One region of the Aromatoleum bremense genome, then DNA from elsewhere that is predicted to be linked to it. Evidence: riboswitches for the same ligand, from Rfam matches in the RefSeq annotation. Region 1 holds a riboswitch; the other holds the start of a gene.
The links. Region 1 has a riboswitch for S-adenosylhomocysteine ahead of ahcY (adenosylhomocysteinase). Riboswitches for the same ligand answer to the same signal wherever they lie in the genome.
Positions count from the first base shown of each region.

Region 1 (7,381 bases):
CCCGGAAGGCTTCGTCGCCGAGCAGGTGTCGCGCGTCGGCCTCGGCCGTCCCGTGCCGCACTGGATCAAGTGGGGCGGCTGGCCGTTCGTCGCGTTCCTCGCGACGACGGTGTATGGACAGCTCGTCAGCGTGTATGAATACCCCAAAGCCGTGCTGCTCGTGCTCGGCGGCTCGACCGTCGCAGCCGCTGCGGTCGGCCTCGTGTATGGCCGCGGCAAGCGCGTGTGGTGCCGCCACCTGTGCCCGGTCGGCGGCGTGTTCGGCCTGCTCGCGCGGCTCGCGCCGGTGCATTTCCGCACCGACCGCGAAGCGTGGCAGGCGCATCCGGCAAAGCGGGTGATCCCGGTCAATTGCGCGCCGCTGGTCGACATCCGCCGTATGGAAAGCGCCGCCGCGTGCCACATGTGCGGGCGCTGCAGCGGTCATCGCGACGCGGTGCAGTTGGTCGGCCGCCTGCCCGGCGCCGAAGTCGCGAGCCTGCGCAGCGAGGAAACCGACGTCTGGGAAGCGCGCTTGCTGGTGTTCGGCGTCATCGGCACCGCGATCGGCGCATTCCAGTGGTCGGCGTCGCCGTGGTTCGTGCAGGCCAAGCTCGCCGCCGCCGAATGGCTCGTCGAGCGCGACGCCTTCGCGCTGCTCGACAGCGACATCCCGTGGTGGCTGCTGACGCATTACCCCGAAGCAAACGACGTGTTCACGTGGCTCGACGGCCTGATGATTCTCGGCTACATCGGCACGACGGCGCTCGTCATCGGCGGCTGGATCACGCTATGGCTGCGTGCCGCCGGGTGGCTCATCGGCGAGGCGGCGGCGCATCGGCGGCTCGCCTACGCGCTGATTCCGCTCGGCGGCGTCGGCGTGTTCCTCGGCCTGTCGGCGCTGACCGTCACACTGCTGTCGGCCGAAGGAGTCGTGCTCGCGAGCCTGCCGCTGGTGCGCGGACTGCTGCTCGCCGCTGCGGCCGGCGCGAGCCTCGTGCTCGGTGCGCTGCACGTGCGGCGAGCGGCATCGTCCGGCGCACGCCGGGTCGCTGCGCTGCTCGCTTTTTGCGCTGCAGCCGCAGGCGCGGTCGCGCCGTGGGTGACGATGTTCTTTATCTGGTAAGACGTGGAGTGGGGGATGACGGCAGTCCCTCGCCCCGACGCATTCAGGCGGCCAGGCCCTGAATGCCGGACGCGATCAGCGTCTGCGCCGCTGCTGTGGACCGAGAGGCCCGCGGCCTTCGATGTGGCGGAAAGTGATGCGCCCCTTGCTCAGATCGTAGGGGGAGAGTTCGAGGGAAACCTTGTCGCCGCACAGAATGCGGATATGGTGCTTGCGCATCTTGCCCGCGGAATAGGCGACGAGGTTGTGGCCGTTGTCGAGGGTGACGCGGAAACGGGAGTCGGGCAGGACTTCAACTACCATCCCGCTCATTTCGATCAGTTCTTCCTTGGCGATGACGATGTCTCCAGAAGGAAAGCAGAAAGGGAAAAGTCCGGCATGCGCCGTGATTTTTCCCTCGGGGAGGCGTTCTTGAAGGAATGCCGGGGTCCCGGCCCCGCGGGGCCGAGGGCATGGCATTGCTGCCATGCCGCGCCGGGAATGCTCAGTCAGCCGGACGGATGTTCGACGCCTGCTGGCCTTTCGGGCCGGAGGTGACGTCGAAGCTGACGCGCTGGCCTTCCGCCAGGGTCTTGAAACCCTGTCCCTGAATCGCGGAGAAGTGCGCGAAAAGATCGTCGCCACCGCTTTCCGGGGTGATGAAACCGAAGCCTTTGGAGTCGTTAAACCACTTTACGGTACCTGTTGCCATGTCTTGAATATCCTGAAAAATGAAGGGACGTGCCCTGGGGTGAGGGCGAAGCTCAAGACGGCAGGGTGATGAGGGAGAGATACCGCAGAAAAGCAGATACTGAACCGGACAACAACGGTGCTACTTGAAGATCGCTGCGGTGCACTGTGGACTGGATCGTCGGGTTTTGCAAACGGAACGTACATTCTTACATCTGCGCACTTTCGGATGGACGCCTGTCGCATCTCCGGTTCTCGCTGCTCCGGGTCCGCCCAAAGAGCGGCGGCTGCAAATCGAAGCGGTGCTCCACGCGCCGTCGCGGACAGTTATAATCCCGCCCTGCCGAGGAGCGCTGCGAGACTTTCTTTCGTCCCAGGCTCGGCTCATTTTCCGCAACTGCGCTCACCTTAACCCGTGCCGGGCACGGGGTGACAAGGTGAGCTCACCGCAGCACCCCTTCCCGGCCACACGTTCAAGGAACTCACATGAACTCTGTGGCTGAAAACTTCACTGATTACGTCGTCGCCGACCTCGCGCTCGCCGGCTGGGGCCGCAAGGAAATCCGCATCGCCGAGACCGAGATGCCCGGCCTGATGGCGATCCGCGAGGAGTTCGCTGTCGTGCAGCCGCTCAAGGGTGCACGCATCACCGGGTCGCTGCACATGACGATCCAGACCGCGGTGCTGATCGAGACGCTGACTGCGCTCGGCGCCGAAGTGCGCTGGGCGTCGTGCAACATCTTCTCGACGCAGGACCACGCCGCGGCCGCGATCGCCGCGTCCGGTGTGCCGGTGTTCGCGGTCAAGGGCGAGTCGCTCGCCGACTACTGGGATTACACGCACCGGATCTTCGAGTGGCGGGACGGCGGCTACTCGAACATGATCCTCGACGACGGCGGTGACGCGACGCTGCTGCTGCACTTGGGCGCCCGCGCCGAGAAGGACGCTTCGGTGCTCGCGAAGCCCGGTTCGGAAGAGGAGCGCGTGCTGTTCGCCGCGATCCGCGCGAAGCTCGCGAGCGATCCGACGTGGTACTCGGTGCGGCTTGCCGCGATCCGGGGCGTCACCGAGGAGACGACGACCGGCGTGCATCGCCTGTACCAGATGCACGAGCGCGGCGAGCTGCGGTTCCCGGCGATCAACGTCAACGATTCGGTGACGAAGTCGAAGTTCGACAACCTGTACGGCTGCCGCGAGTCGCTCGTCGACGGCATCAAGCGCGCGACCGACGTGATGGTCGCCGGCAAAGTCGCGGTGGTGTGCGGCTACGGCGACGTCGGCAAGGGCTCGGCGCAGGCGCTGCGCGCGCTGTCGGCCCAAGTGTGGGTCACCGAGATCGACCCGATCTGCGCGCTGCAGGCGGCGATGGAAGGCTACCGCGTCGTGACGATGGACTACGCCGCCGAACATGCCGACATCTTCGTCACCTGCACCGGCAACTACCACGTGATCACGCACGACCACATGGCGAGGATGAAGGACCAGGCGATCGTCTGCAACATCGGCCACTTCGACAACGAGATCGACGTCGCGTCGATCGAAGGTTACGAGTGGGAAGAGATCAAGCCGCAGGTCGATCACGTCATCTTCCCGGACGGAAAACGGATCATCCTGCTCGCGAAGGGCCGCCTCGTTAACCTCGGCTGCGCGACCGGCCACCCGAGCTACGTGATGTCCTCCTCGTTCGCGAACCAGACGATCGCGCAGATCGAGCTCTTCACGCGCACCGCGGACTACCCGGTGGGCGTCTATACGCTGCCGAAGCACCTCGACGAGAAAGTCGCGCGGCTGCAGCTGCAGAAGCTCAACGCGCAGCTCACCGAGCTGCGCCCGGACCAGGCGGCCTACATCGGCGTGCCGGTCGAAGGGCCGTACAAGTCGGCCCACTACCGCTACTGATCGGGGCGCATCATGCACAGACCCGAACTTTCGATCGAATTCTTCCCGCCGCAGACGCCCGACGGCGTCGACAAGCTCGCCGCGACGCGCGCGAAACTCGCGCGCCTCAAGCCGGCGTTCTTTTCGGTGACCTACGGCGCGGGCGGCTCGACGCGCGAACGCACGTTCGCGACCGTCAGGGAAATCGCCGCCGACGGCTTCGAGGCCGCGCCGCACCTGTCGTGCATCGGCTCGACGCGCGAAGGCATCCGCGAGATCCTCGCCGACTACGCCGCCGCCGGCATCCGCCGCATCGTCGCGTTGCGCGGCGACCTGCCGTCTGGCGTCGGCGACGCGGGAGAGTTCCGCTACGCCAGCGAGCTGGTGGAATTCATCCGCACGGAGACCGGCGACCGCTTCCGCATCGAGGTCGCGGCCTATCCCGAATGGCACCCGCAGGCCAAAAGTCCGCGCGACGACCTGCTCGCGTTCAAGCGCAAGGCCGAGGCCGGCGCCGATTCGGCGATCACGCAGTACTTCTACAACTTCGACGCATACCTCCACTTCGTCAGTGAAGTCCGCGCGATGGGCCTCGACATCCCGATCGTCCCCGGCATCATGCCGATCGGCAGCTTCTCGAAGCTCGCGCGCTTCTCCGACGCGTGCGGCGCCGAGATCCCGCGCTGGATGCGCAAGAAGTTCGAAGCCTACGGCGACGACGCGGAGTCGATCCGCGCGTTCGGTCTCGACGTCGTCACCGAGCTGTGCGAACGCCTGCTCGCCGCCGGAGCGCCGGGCCTGCACTTCTACAGCATGAACCAGGCGAGCCTGACGACGGCGATCTGCGAGCGGCTGAAGCTGGCCTGAAGCGCGTATTGACAGGGTCAGGGCCGCGGCTATAACGGGATTGGGTGAGAGGAGAGCGCTTCTTACCCCCCAACGGGCGCGGCCCCTGCCCCCGCCGACCCTCATTCTGATCGACGAGAGCGTTGCACATGCCCACATCGCGATGCATGCACGAGCAAGGAGAATCGTCATGGCATATCAGATCGAAGGGCGGATGCTCGAAGTGTGCACCTGCAAGGCCGTCTGCCCGTGCTGGATCGGCGACGACCCGGATGGCGGAACCTGCGACGGCACCCTAGCCTGGCATATCGACAAGGGCGACGTCGCGGGTACCGACGTTTCCGGTCTCACTTTCGGCATGCTCGCGCACATCCCCGGCAATGTGCTGAAGGGCAACTGGCGCGCCCTCGCGTTCGTCGACGAAAACGCGAGCCCGGCACAGGAGGAGGCCTTGCTGTCGGTGTTCACCGGCAAGCTCGGCGGGCCGATTGCCGACCTCGCGCAACTGGTCGGCGAGGTCGTCGCCGTCGAACGCGTCAAAATCCAGTTCGACGTCACGGAAGGCTCGGGGCGGCTGCGCATCGGCGACAAGGTCGAAGCGGATCTCGAGGTCGCGCGCGGCGCAGACAACCGGCCGACGGTGCTGAGCGACACGATCTTCTCAACGATCCCCGGCTCGCCGACCTACGTCGGGCGGGCGCCGAAGTACTGGGCCAAAGCTGATGCGCTCGGCATCAACGTCGATCTTCAGGGACACAACTCGGCGCAGGGCAGCTTCCGCTTCGCAGGCTGAGTCCGCCGGCGTGCCGCCTGTCCCCGATGCGAATCAACCTCCGGCGGACGGCACGGGGCCGATCCGCGGAGCATCGCTGATGGAACCGATCTCCCGCCGCGGCGCGTTCAATGCCGCGTTCGCCGTGCTGATCATCCTGGCATGGCTCGCGTTGTGGCTGTGGGAGCGCTCGCCTTATGGGCGCTACCTGAACCACGCCGAACTCGGCGGTCTCGTGCACGACGCGGCGTGGTCGTCCGTGCTGCTGCAGTCGTCGGTATATGTCACCGGCTGGCTGCTGATGACGACGGCGATGATGCTCCCGACGACGCTGCCGCTGCTCGACGCGTTCCGCCGCATGACCGCCCGGCGCACCGACGCGGGGCAGCTCGTCGCCCTCGTCGTCGCCGGCTATCTCGCCGTATGGCTCGCTTTCGGCCTCGCAGCGCACCTGTTCGACCTCAGGCTGCACGCGCTGCTCGAGCGCGTCGCGTGGCTGCAGGCGAACCCTTGGGTGTTCGGCGCCGGACCGCTCGCCGTCGCCGGCGCCTTCCAGTTCTCGACGCTGAAATACCGCTGCCTCGAACGCTGTCGTGCGCCCGTCGGGTTCGTGATCCAGCATTGGCGCGGCGGCAACCCGGTCGTGCAGTCGCTGGCGATCGGAGCGCACCACGGAGTGTTCTGCGTCGGCTGCTGCTGGGCGCTGATGCTGCTGATGTTCGCGGTCGGCACCGGAAGCATCGGCTGGATGCTCGCGCTCGCCGCGATCATGGCGATCGAGAAGAACGTCGCATGGGGTCGGCGGCTATCGACCCCGCTCGGCCTCGCACTGCTGCTGTGGGCGGCGGCGATCGCGCTCGATCACGCGTGGAGCTGGCAATAGCCGCGACCGCTCAGCCGATGCCGTGCCGTCGCATCCAGCGATGAAAATCCTCGCGCCCCGCCGCGCTGCGCAGCCGACCCAAGTGCAGCGCCATGTTCTCGACCATGGTGTGCGCGGCGATCGCCGCCATCACTTCCAGCCGCGCTTCGATACTGAGGCCGTGCTCGGCGAGCTTGCGGTCGAGCTCGCAGAAGTGGTTCGCCATCAGGCTGCGCGCTTCATGCTCGTCGAGGGCAAGGCCACCCAGATCAACCCGGTCTTCGGCCTCGATCTCGGCAATCAATGATTCAACGGATTGTGGCGTCATCGCGGACCTCCAGCTGACAATGGGTGGCGATTGGACCCGCGCCACCCGTCATCAGTGCCCGCCGACCCGCCACCCGCCCGCTGCGGGACTGGCGCACGCGGATATCAGCGCTTGCGGCTGCTTCCGCCGAACAGCGAGCCGAGCAGGCCGCGCACGATCTGCCGCCCAACCGAACTGCCGATCGTGCGCGCGACGGTCTTCGCCGCGATATCGACGAGACCGTCGCGCTGGCCGCCGCGCGGGCCGGTCGAGCCGAACAGGATGTCGCCCATTCCGCCCATCAGGCCGCCCGGCCCCGAACCTTCCGCCGGGCCGGACCCGGAAGCCTGCGCTGCATCCGCCGCGGTCGCGGCAGCCGCCTGCGCCCGCAGCATTTCGTACGCGGATTCACGGTCGAGCAGCTTCTCGTAATGGCCGTACAGCACCGAGCCGCGGATCGCCTGGCTGCGCTCGTCGGCCGTCAGCGCGCCGAGCCGCGACGCGGGCGCGATGACCGAAGCGCGTTCGACGATTTCGGGACGGCCTTTTTCATCGAGGAAGGACACCAGCGCTTCGCCGACGCCCAGCTCAGTGATGGCCGTTGCGGCGTCGAACGTCGGGTTCGCGCGCATCGTCTCGGCCGCGGTCTTGACGGCTTTCTGGTCGCGCGGCGTGAAAGCGCGCAACGCGTGCTGGACGCGGTTGCCGAGCTGGCCGAGCACGGACTCGGGCACGTCGAGCGGGTTCTGGGTGACGAAATACACGCCGACGCCTTTCGAGCGGATCAGCCGCACGACCTGCTCGACCTTGTCGACGAGGGCCTTCGGCGCGTCGTCGAACAGCAGGTGCGCCTCGTCGAAGAAGAACACCAGCTTCGGCCGGTCGAGGTCGCCGACTTCGGGCAGCTGCTCGAAAAGCTCCGCGAGCATCCACAGCAGGAAA
Region 1 covers NZ_CP059467.1:2,591,885-2,599,265, reverse strand. Annotated here, with positions in the region: gene pbN1_RS12280 (4Fe-4S binding protein) at 1-1,105, shown strand, start outside; gene infA (translation initiation factor IF-1) at 1,181-1,441, opposite strand; gene pbN1_RS12270 (cold-shock protein) at 1,590-1,796, opposite strand; S-adenosyl-L-homocysteine riboswitch at 2,114-2,186, shown strand; gene ahcY (adenosylhomocysteinase) at 2,261-3,673, shown strand; gene metF (methylenetetrahydrofolate reductase [NAD(P)H]) at 3,686-4,519, shown strand; gene pbN1_RS12255 (DUF1326 domain-containing protein) at 4,689-5,291, shown strand; gene pbN1_RS12250 (DUF2182 domain-containing protein) at 5,371-6,153, shown strand; gene pbN1_RS12245 (hypothetical protein) at 6,164-6,460, opposite strand; gene pbN1_RS12240 (helicase HerA-like domain-containing protein) at 6,565-7,381, opposite strand, start outside.

Region 2 (7,381 bases), 560 kb from region 1:
GTCGCGCAGCACCGGATCCAGGTCGTCATAGACGCCCAGCTGCCCGGCGTTGACGATGCCCATCGACAGGCCGGCACGGATCGCGTGGTACAGGAACACCGTGTGGATCGCCTCGCGCACCGCGTCGTTGCCGCGGAAGCTGAAACTGACGTTCGACACGCCGCCGGACGTCTTGGCAAAAGGCAGGTTCGCCTTGATCCACGCGACCGCGTTGATGAAATCGACGGCGTAGTTGTCGTGCTCCTCGATGCCGGTCGCGATGGCGAAGATGTTCGGATCGAAGATGATGTCTTCGGGCGGAAAGCCGATGCCGGTGAGCAGTTCGTACGCGCGGGCGCAGATGCCCGTCTTGCGCTCGAACGTGTCGGCCTGGCCCCGCTCGTCGAAGGCCATGACGATGACCGCGGCGCCGTACTGGCGGCACAGCCGCGCCTGGCGCAGGAACTCGGCTTCGCCCTCCTTCATCGAAATCGAATTGACGACGCCCTTGCCCTGGATGCACTTCAGGCCCGCCTCGATGACGCTCCACTTCGACGAGTCGAGCATGATCGGCACGCGCGAAATGTCCGGCTCGGACGCGATGAGCTTGAGGAAGCGCTCCATCGCCGCCAGCGAGTCGAGCATCGCCTCGTCCATGTTGATGTCGATGACCTGCGCGCCGTTGTCGACCTGCTGGCGTGCGACCGCGAGCGCGTCGTCGAAGCGGCCTTCGAGGATCATCCGCGCGAAGGCTTTCGAACCGGTGACGTTGGTGCGCTCGCCGACGTTCACGAACAGGCTGTCGGCGCCGACGTTGAAGGGCTCGAGGCCGGACAGGCGCAGCTTCTTCTCGAGCACCGGCACCGCGCGCGGCGCGAGACCGGAAACGATGTCGGCGATCGCCTTGATGTGCGCCGGCGTCGTGCCGCAGCAGCCGCCGACGATGTTGACGAGCCCCGATTGGGCCCATTCGCGGATGTCGCGCGCGAGATGTTCCGGCGTCTCGTCGTAGCCGGTCGGCGACAGCGGATTCGGCAGGCCGGCGTTCGGGTGCGCCGAGACGTGCGTGTCGCAGAGGTTCGACAGTTCCTCGACGTACTGGCGCAGTTCCTTCGCGCCGAGCGCGCAGTTCAGGCCGAACGAGATCGGCCGCGCGTGCGCGAGCGAGTTCCAGAACGCTTCCGCGGTCTGGCCCGACAGCGTGCGCCCCGACGCGTCGGTGATCGTGCCGGAGATCATCACCGGCACGCGGTTGCCCCCTTCGCAGACGAGTTCCGCGAACAGCTTCTCGACGGCGAAGATCGCCGCCTTTGCGTTCAGGGTGTCGAAGATCGTCTCGATCAGCAGCAGGTCCGCACCGCCTTCGAGCAGACCGCGCGCCGAGTCGTAATAGTCGTCGACGAGCGCTTCGAACGTGACGTTGCGAAAGCCCGGATCATTGACGTCGGGCGAGATCGACAGCGTGCGCGACGTCGGCCCGAGCACGCCGGCGCAGAAGCGCGGCTTTTCGGGGTTCTGCGCCGTGTACTTGTCGCACAGCTCGCGCACCAACCGCGCGCCGGCGACGTTGATCTCGTACGCGCAATCGCCAAGACCGTATTCGGCCTGCGACACGCGGGTGCCGTTGAAGGTGTTCGTTTCGATGATGTCCGCGCCGGCGTCGAGATAGGCGCGATGGATGCCGGCAACGACGTCCGGGCGCGTCAGCACCAGCAGGTCGTTGTTGCCCTTCAGGTCCTTCGGGTGGTCGCGGAACCTTTCGCCGCGATAATCCGGTTCGCCGAGCTTGTGCTGCTGGATCATCGTGCCCATCGCCCCGTCGAGGATCAGGATGCGGCGGGAAAGAAGATCGCGGAGTTCTTCGGTACGGTCGGCTTGCATGGTTCTACCTCGCTCGTGCGGTTCAGGCACCGGGCAGAAGCCGCAAAAAGCGCGCAAAAGCAAACGGCGCGGCAAACCCCGGTGGGTGGTTTGCGAGCGCCGTTGTTCGGTTGCTGAGCCTGGCCCCGGCAGTCACAGCCCGTCGCGGGTCGCAGCGCTCCTCAGCAAGGGAGTAATTTTAGGGAATTTGCCGCGGCGTGCCAAGGCAGCTCATGAGCGGATGCCACCTGACCGGTGGCCACGTCGTCGATCCGGATCACGCCGGCGCACATGCCCGCCACATCCCGTTACAATCGCCGCAAAGGAGGGCGCCATGAATATCGAATGGTGGCAGTGGGCGGTCGCAGGCATCGTGCTGATTCTCGCCGAACTGGCGATCCCGTCCTTCTTCGTGATCTGGTTCGGCGTCGCCGCCCTCGTGATGGCGCTCGTCGTGCTCGCCGCGCCGGCGCTCACGCTTACGACCCAGCTCGCGCTGTGGACCGCGCTCTCGCTCGCGATGGTCGCGCTGTGGTTCCGCGTGTTCAAGCCCGGCTTTCACAAGACCCGCATCGGCACCTCCGCCGGCGAGGTCATCGGCGAGGTCGGCCTGCTCGTCGGCGCGGTTGCGCCGTTCCAGCGCGGCCGGGTGCGCTTCCAGCGCCCGGTGCTGGGCGCCGAGGAATGGGTATGCCTCGCCGAGAGCGAGATTCCCGCCGGCGAGCGCGTGCGCGTCGTCGCGGTCGAAGGCAGTTTCCTGAAAGTCGTCAAAGCCTGAGCAAGGGGGTTCCATGAGCGAAGGGTTCATCGTCGTCGTCGCAGTCCTGATCTTCGTCGTCGTCACGCTCGCGAAAGGCGTGCGCATCCTGCCGCAGGGCGAGGAATGGATCGTCGAGCGCCTCGGCAAGTACCACGGCACGCTGAAACCCGGCCTCAACGTCATCATTCCTTACCTCGACAAGGTGGCCTACAAGCTCGTCACCAAGGACATCATCCTCGACGTGCAGGAGCAGGAGGTCATCACGCGCGACAACGCGGTGATCCTCACCAACGCGATTGCGTTCATCAAGGTCACCGACCCGGTCAAGGCGGTGTATGGCGTCACGGACTTCGCCGAGGCGATCCGCAACCTGATCATGACGACGCTGCGCTCGATCGTCGGCGAAATGGAGCTCGACGCCGCGCTGTCGTCGCGCGACAAGATCAAGGCGCGGCTGCGCGAGAGCATCGCCGACGAAGCCGTCGACTGGGGCCTCACCGTCAAGTCGGTCGAGATCCAGGACATCAAGCCATCCGCATCGATGCAGCGCGCGATGGAACTGCAGGCCGCCGCCGAGCGCGAGAGGAAAGCCGCGGTGACCAAGGCCGAAGGCGCGAAGCAGGCCGCGATCCTCGAAGCCGAGGCGCGCCTCGAATCGGCGAAACGCGACGCCGACGCCCAAGTGATGCTCGCCGAAGCTTCCGCCGAAGCGATCCGCCGCGTCGCCGCCGCGATCGGCGACCAGCCCGGGCCGATGATGTACATACTCGGCGAGAAATACATCGCCGCGATCGAGCGCATGGGTTCGGCCGACAGTGCCAAGCTCGTCGTGCTGCCGGCCGACCTGCAGGAGACTGTGCGCGGCCTGCTCGCGCGCGGCAAGCTCGCGGTGTAGTGGCAGCCGTCCCTTTGCTGGCATAGCTGACAACCGGTAATGACCATCCGGTCGTAACAGGTCAACACCGGCGATCCGGTCACGGTAGCGTTCAAGAAGCGGTGCGTTCATCGCACCACTTCGCGTCACTGAGCGCTGGCACTTTAACCCGCAGCGGTACTGAATCGGCCGCGAAATCCGCACTGCCCGGGTCTAGGATGAAATCCCCTGCAGGTGAACCAACGGAGAGCCGATATGAAAAAAATTCTTTCCCTTGCCGTCCTTGCTGCTGCCGCGATCTTGTCGCCGCTCGCGACGGCGGCCGGTCGCGTCTATTTCATCGAGCCCGCCGACAGTGCGGCGGTGCCCCAGGAATTCACGGTAAAGATGGGCGTCGAGGGCATACGCGTGCAACCCGCGGGCCAGCTCGCCGAGGGCTCCGGGCATCATCACCTGATTGTCGATGGCAAGCCGATCGAAGCCGGCAAACCGGTGCCGACCGATGCGACGCACCTGCATTTCGGCAAGGGCCAGACGGAAACCACGCTCAAGCTCGCCCCCGGAAAGCACACGCTCACGCTCCAGTTCGCCGACGGCCTGCACCAGTCGTACGGCCCCGGCCTCAGCGCTACGATCAGCGTCCAGGTGAATAGCCCCGTGGCCGCCGCACCGGCAGTGCTCGAACCGTAAAACGTCGCGTGGCAGCGGACCGCCGGCGCGCGGGGCGAAAAGCGTCAGCCGGTCGGTTCGGCCGCCTTCACCAGTCCGCCCGGAGCAACGGTCCGCGGCCTCACCACGGGTAGCCGTGCCATCCGAAGCCCCAGTAGGGCGACCAATATGAAAACGGGTAGCCGTACGGGTAGCGATAGGAATACGGGTACCAGTGGCCGAACACCATGCCGTCGCGGGGATAGACGTAGGTGCGGCTCGTGCGCACGACCCTGCCATCGATGAAATGCACGTTGAACAGCGTCGCGACGCCCGGGCCGTCGTTGTACACGTTCCAGTCCCACACCTCCTCGCCGCTGAGCTTGAACACCTGCACCGAGCGGTGCGTGCCGAGCAGGCGCGACACTTCGTCCTGCGTCATGCCCGGCTTGACCCGGGTGAGATTCTCGTCGGAGAGCGCGTCGTACTGGTCGATCACGACGCCGCTCGCGTCGACGGTCACCATCAGCGTGCGATGTCCGTACGGCTGCGTGGAGTATTCCAGCGTCGTTGTGCCATCGCCGTTGTCCCAGCGCTGGGTCGGTTCGCCGTGCACGGCCAGCGCCTCGGCTTCGGTCGTCAGCGGAGGCGGCGGGGCGAAGGCCGCGCAGCCGGAGAGGATCAGCAGCGCGAGCATGGTGAGGATGCGGCAGGCCATTCAGCCTCCTCGATATTCGGTGTTTCGGCTCGTCTTCGCGACGCGCCCGTCGCTGTTGAAATGGACCGTGAAGAATGTCGGATCGCTCGCAGGCGGCGGAGGCTCGATGCGCCAGTTCCACACGGTTTCCTTGCCCAGCTCGAAGTACTGGCGCGACGCCGGCTTGCCCAGCACGCGGCGCACTTCGTCGCCGGTCATGCCGCGTTGGATGCGCGCGAAGCCCGTTTCGTTCAACACCTGGTCGATGCTGCGCAGTACGTTATCGGCGCCGATCGTGATCATGTAGCACTTCGTGCCCTCGGGCTGGCGCGAATATTCCCACGTCACCGAGCCGTCGTCGTTCTTCCACTCCATGCCGGGAGGGCCGAAGCGGTCGCGCACATCCATCGCCGTGGACACCCCGGGCTTGAGTTCCTGCAAGTTGAAATAGTCGCACGCGGGCAGGCCGATGGCCGCGAGCACGCTGCACAGAAGCAGGAAAAGGCGCTTCATGGACTGGTTTCTCCCCGATGCCGGACGGCTCCGATGGCTATCGTGCCGTGGGCTAGAATCGCATCATGCCGGCGTGCGAATCAAGTCGCTGCCGCTGGTGACCTGCATCCATCCGGGAGGAGCCTCATGAAAAGGACATTGCTCGCACTCGCACTGGTCGGCTTCGGTTGGTCGGCCCACGCCCAGACGTTAGTGAAGATCGGCCACGCCGGGCCGCTGACGGGCCCCATCTCCCACATCGGCAAGGACGGCGAAAATGGTGCGCGCCTGGCGGTCGAAGACGCCAATGCGAAGGGCATCACGATCGGCGGCCGGAAGGTGCAGTTCGAACTCGTCGGCGAGGACGACCAGGCCGACCCGCGCGTTGCGACGACGGTTGCGCAGCGCCTCACCGACGCCGACGTCAAGGGCGTCGTCGGCCACGTCACGTCGGGGGCATCGATTCCGGCGTCGCGCATCTACGAACAGGCCGGCATACCGGTGATCACGCCGTCATCGACGAACCCGAAGCTCACGCTGCAGGGGTACGAGGTCACGTTTCGCGTCATCGCGAACGACCTGCAGCAGGGCGCTGCGATGGCCAGGCATGCGGCGCAGAACCTGCAGGTCGGCAAGGTCGCGATCATCGATGACCGCACCGCGTACGGACAGGGGCTCGCCGACGCGTTCGCCGACAGCCTGAAGCAGCAGGGCGTGCAGATCGTCGGGCGCGAATTCACCACCGACAAGGCGACTGACTTCACCGCGATCCTGACGAAAATCAAGGGCAGGCAGCCGGACGCGCTGTTCTTCGGCGGCATGGACGCGCAGGCCGCACCGATGCTGCGCCAGATGAAGCAGCTCGGCATCGGCGCGCGCTTCCTCGGCGGCGACGGCGCGTGCACCAGTGAAATGATCAAGCTCGCCGGCGACGCGATGAGCGCCGACACGTACTGCACGCAGGCGGGCATTCCGATGACGAAAATGCCCGGCGGCGCGCAGTTCAACGAGCGCTTCAAGGCGCGCTTCAAGACCGACGTGCAGCTGTATGCCCCGTACAGCTACGACGCGACGATGGCGCTGATCGAGGCGATGAAGACGGCCGGCTCGGCCGAGCCGGAGAAGTACCTGCCGACGCTGCGGAAGCTGAACATGCAGGGCATCACCGGCACCATCGCGTTCGACAAGAACGGCGACATCCGCGACGGCGGGGTCACGATGTACCGCTTCAGCAACGGCAAGTGGGAAGCGCTGAACTGAGCGCGCGACATTGACGCCACGCGGCTGCGGCGCAGCGGGGCGAAATTCCGCTGCGCGGGAGGCGGCGGACTCGCCATGCCGTCATTGCCGGGCAGTATAGTGGCGCTTTCCGCAGTGTCCGTCGCCGCAGCCGGGCGGCACGGCCGGCTTGCCGCGCGCAGCTGCCGAGGGCGCGGGTGACGGGACGCGCGGCGCATCAGCCCGGTTTTCCGATTTTCACTGGAGGGGCAAGCATGAAGAGAAGCGTTGTTGCACTCGCAGTCATGGGGCTCGGCCTGTCGCTGGCCCATGCGCAGGAAATGGCCGTCAGGCTCGGCAGCGTCGCTCCGCTGACCGGCACGATCTCCCACCTCGGCAAGGACAACGAGAACGGTGCGAGGCTCGCGATCGAGGACGCGAACGCGAAAGGCGTGACGATCGCCGGCAAGAAGGTCAGGTTCGAACTGCTGGGCGAGGACGACCAGGCCGACCCGCGCACCGGCACGACCGTCGCGCAGCGCCTCGTCGATGCCGACGTCAAGGGCGTCATCGGCCACCTGAACTCGGGCACGACGATTCCCGCGTCGCGCATCTACAACCAGGCCGGCGTGCCGATGGTGTCGCCGTCGGCGACGAACCCGACGCTGACCCGCCAGGGCTACCCGGGCGTGTTCCGCACGATCGCCAATGACGTGCAGCAGGGGGGCATGCTCGGCAAGTTCATCGTCGGCTCGCTCGGCGCGAAGACGGTCGCGATCATCGACGACCGCACCGCGTACGGCCAGGGTCTCGCCGACGAGACCGACAAGGCAGTCAAGGCGGCCGGTGGCAA
Region 2 covers NZ_CP059467.1:2,036,798-2,044,178, reverse strand. Annotated here, with positions in the region: gene metH (methionine synthase) at 1-1,860, opposite strand, end outside; S-adenosyl-L-homocysteine riboswitch at 1,948-2,029, opposite strand; gene pbN1_RS09565 (NfeD family protein) at 2,174-2,617, shown strand; gene pbN1_RS09560 (SPFH domain-containing protein) at 2,631-3,494, shown strand; gene pbN1_RS09555 (DUF4399 domain-containing protein) at 3,729-4,163, shown strand; gene bamE (outer membrane protein assembly factor BamE domain-containing protein) at 4,264-4,839, opposite strand; gene pbN1_RS09545 (outer membrane protein assembly factor BamE) at 4,840-5,331, opposite strand; gene pbN1_RS09540 (branched-chain amino acid ABC transporter substrate-binding protein) at 5,458-6,570, shown strand; gene pbN1_RS09535 (branched-chain amino acid ABC transporter substrate-binding protein) at 6,804-7,381, shown strand, end outside.
Region 2: it holds a riboswitch for S-adenosylhomocysteine, as region 1 does, so the genes downstream of both, metH (methionine synthase) here and ahcY (adenosylhomocysteinase) in region 1, are expected to answer to the same signal.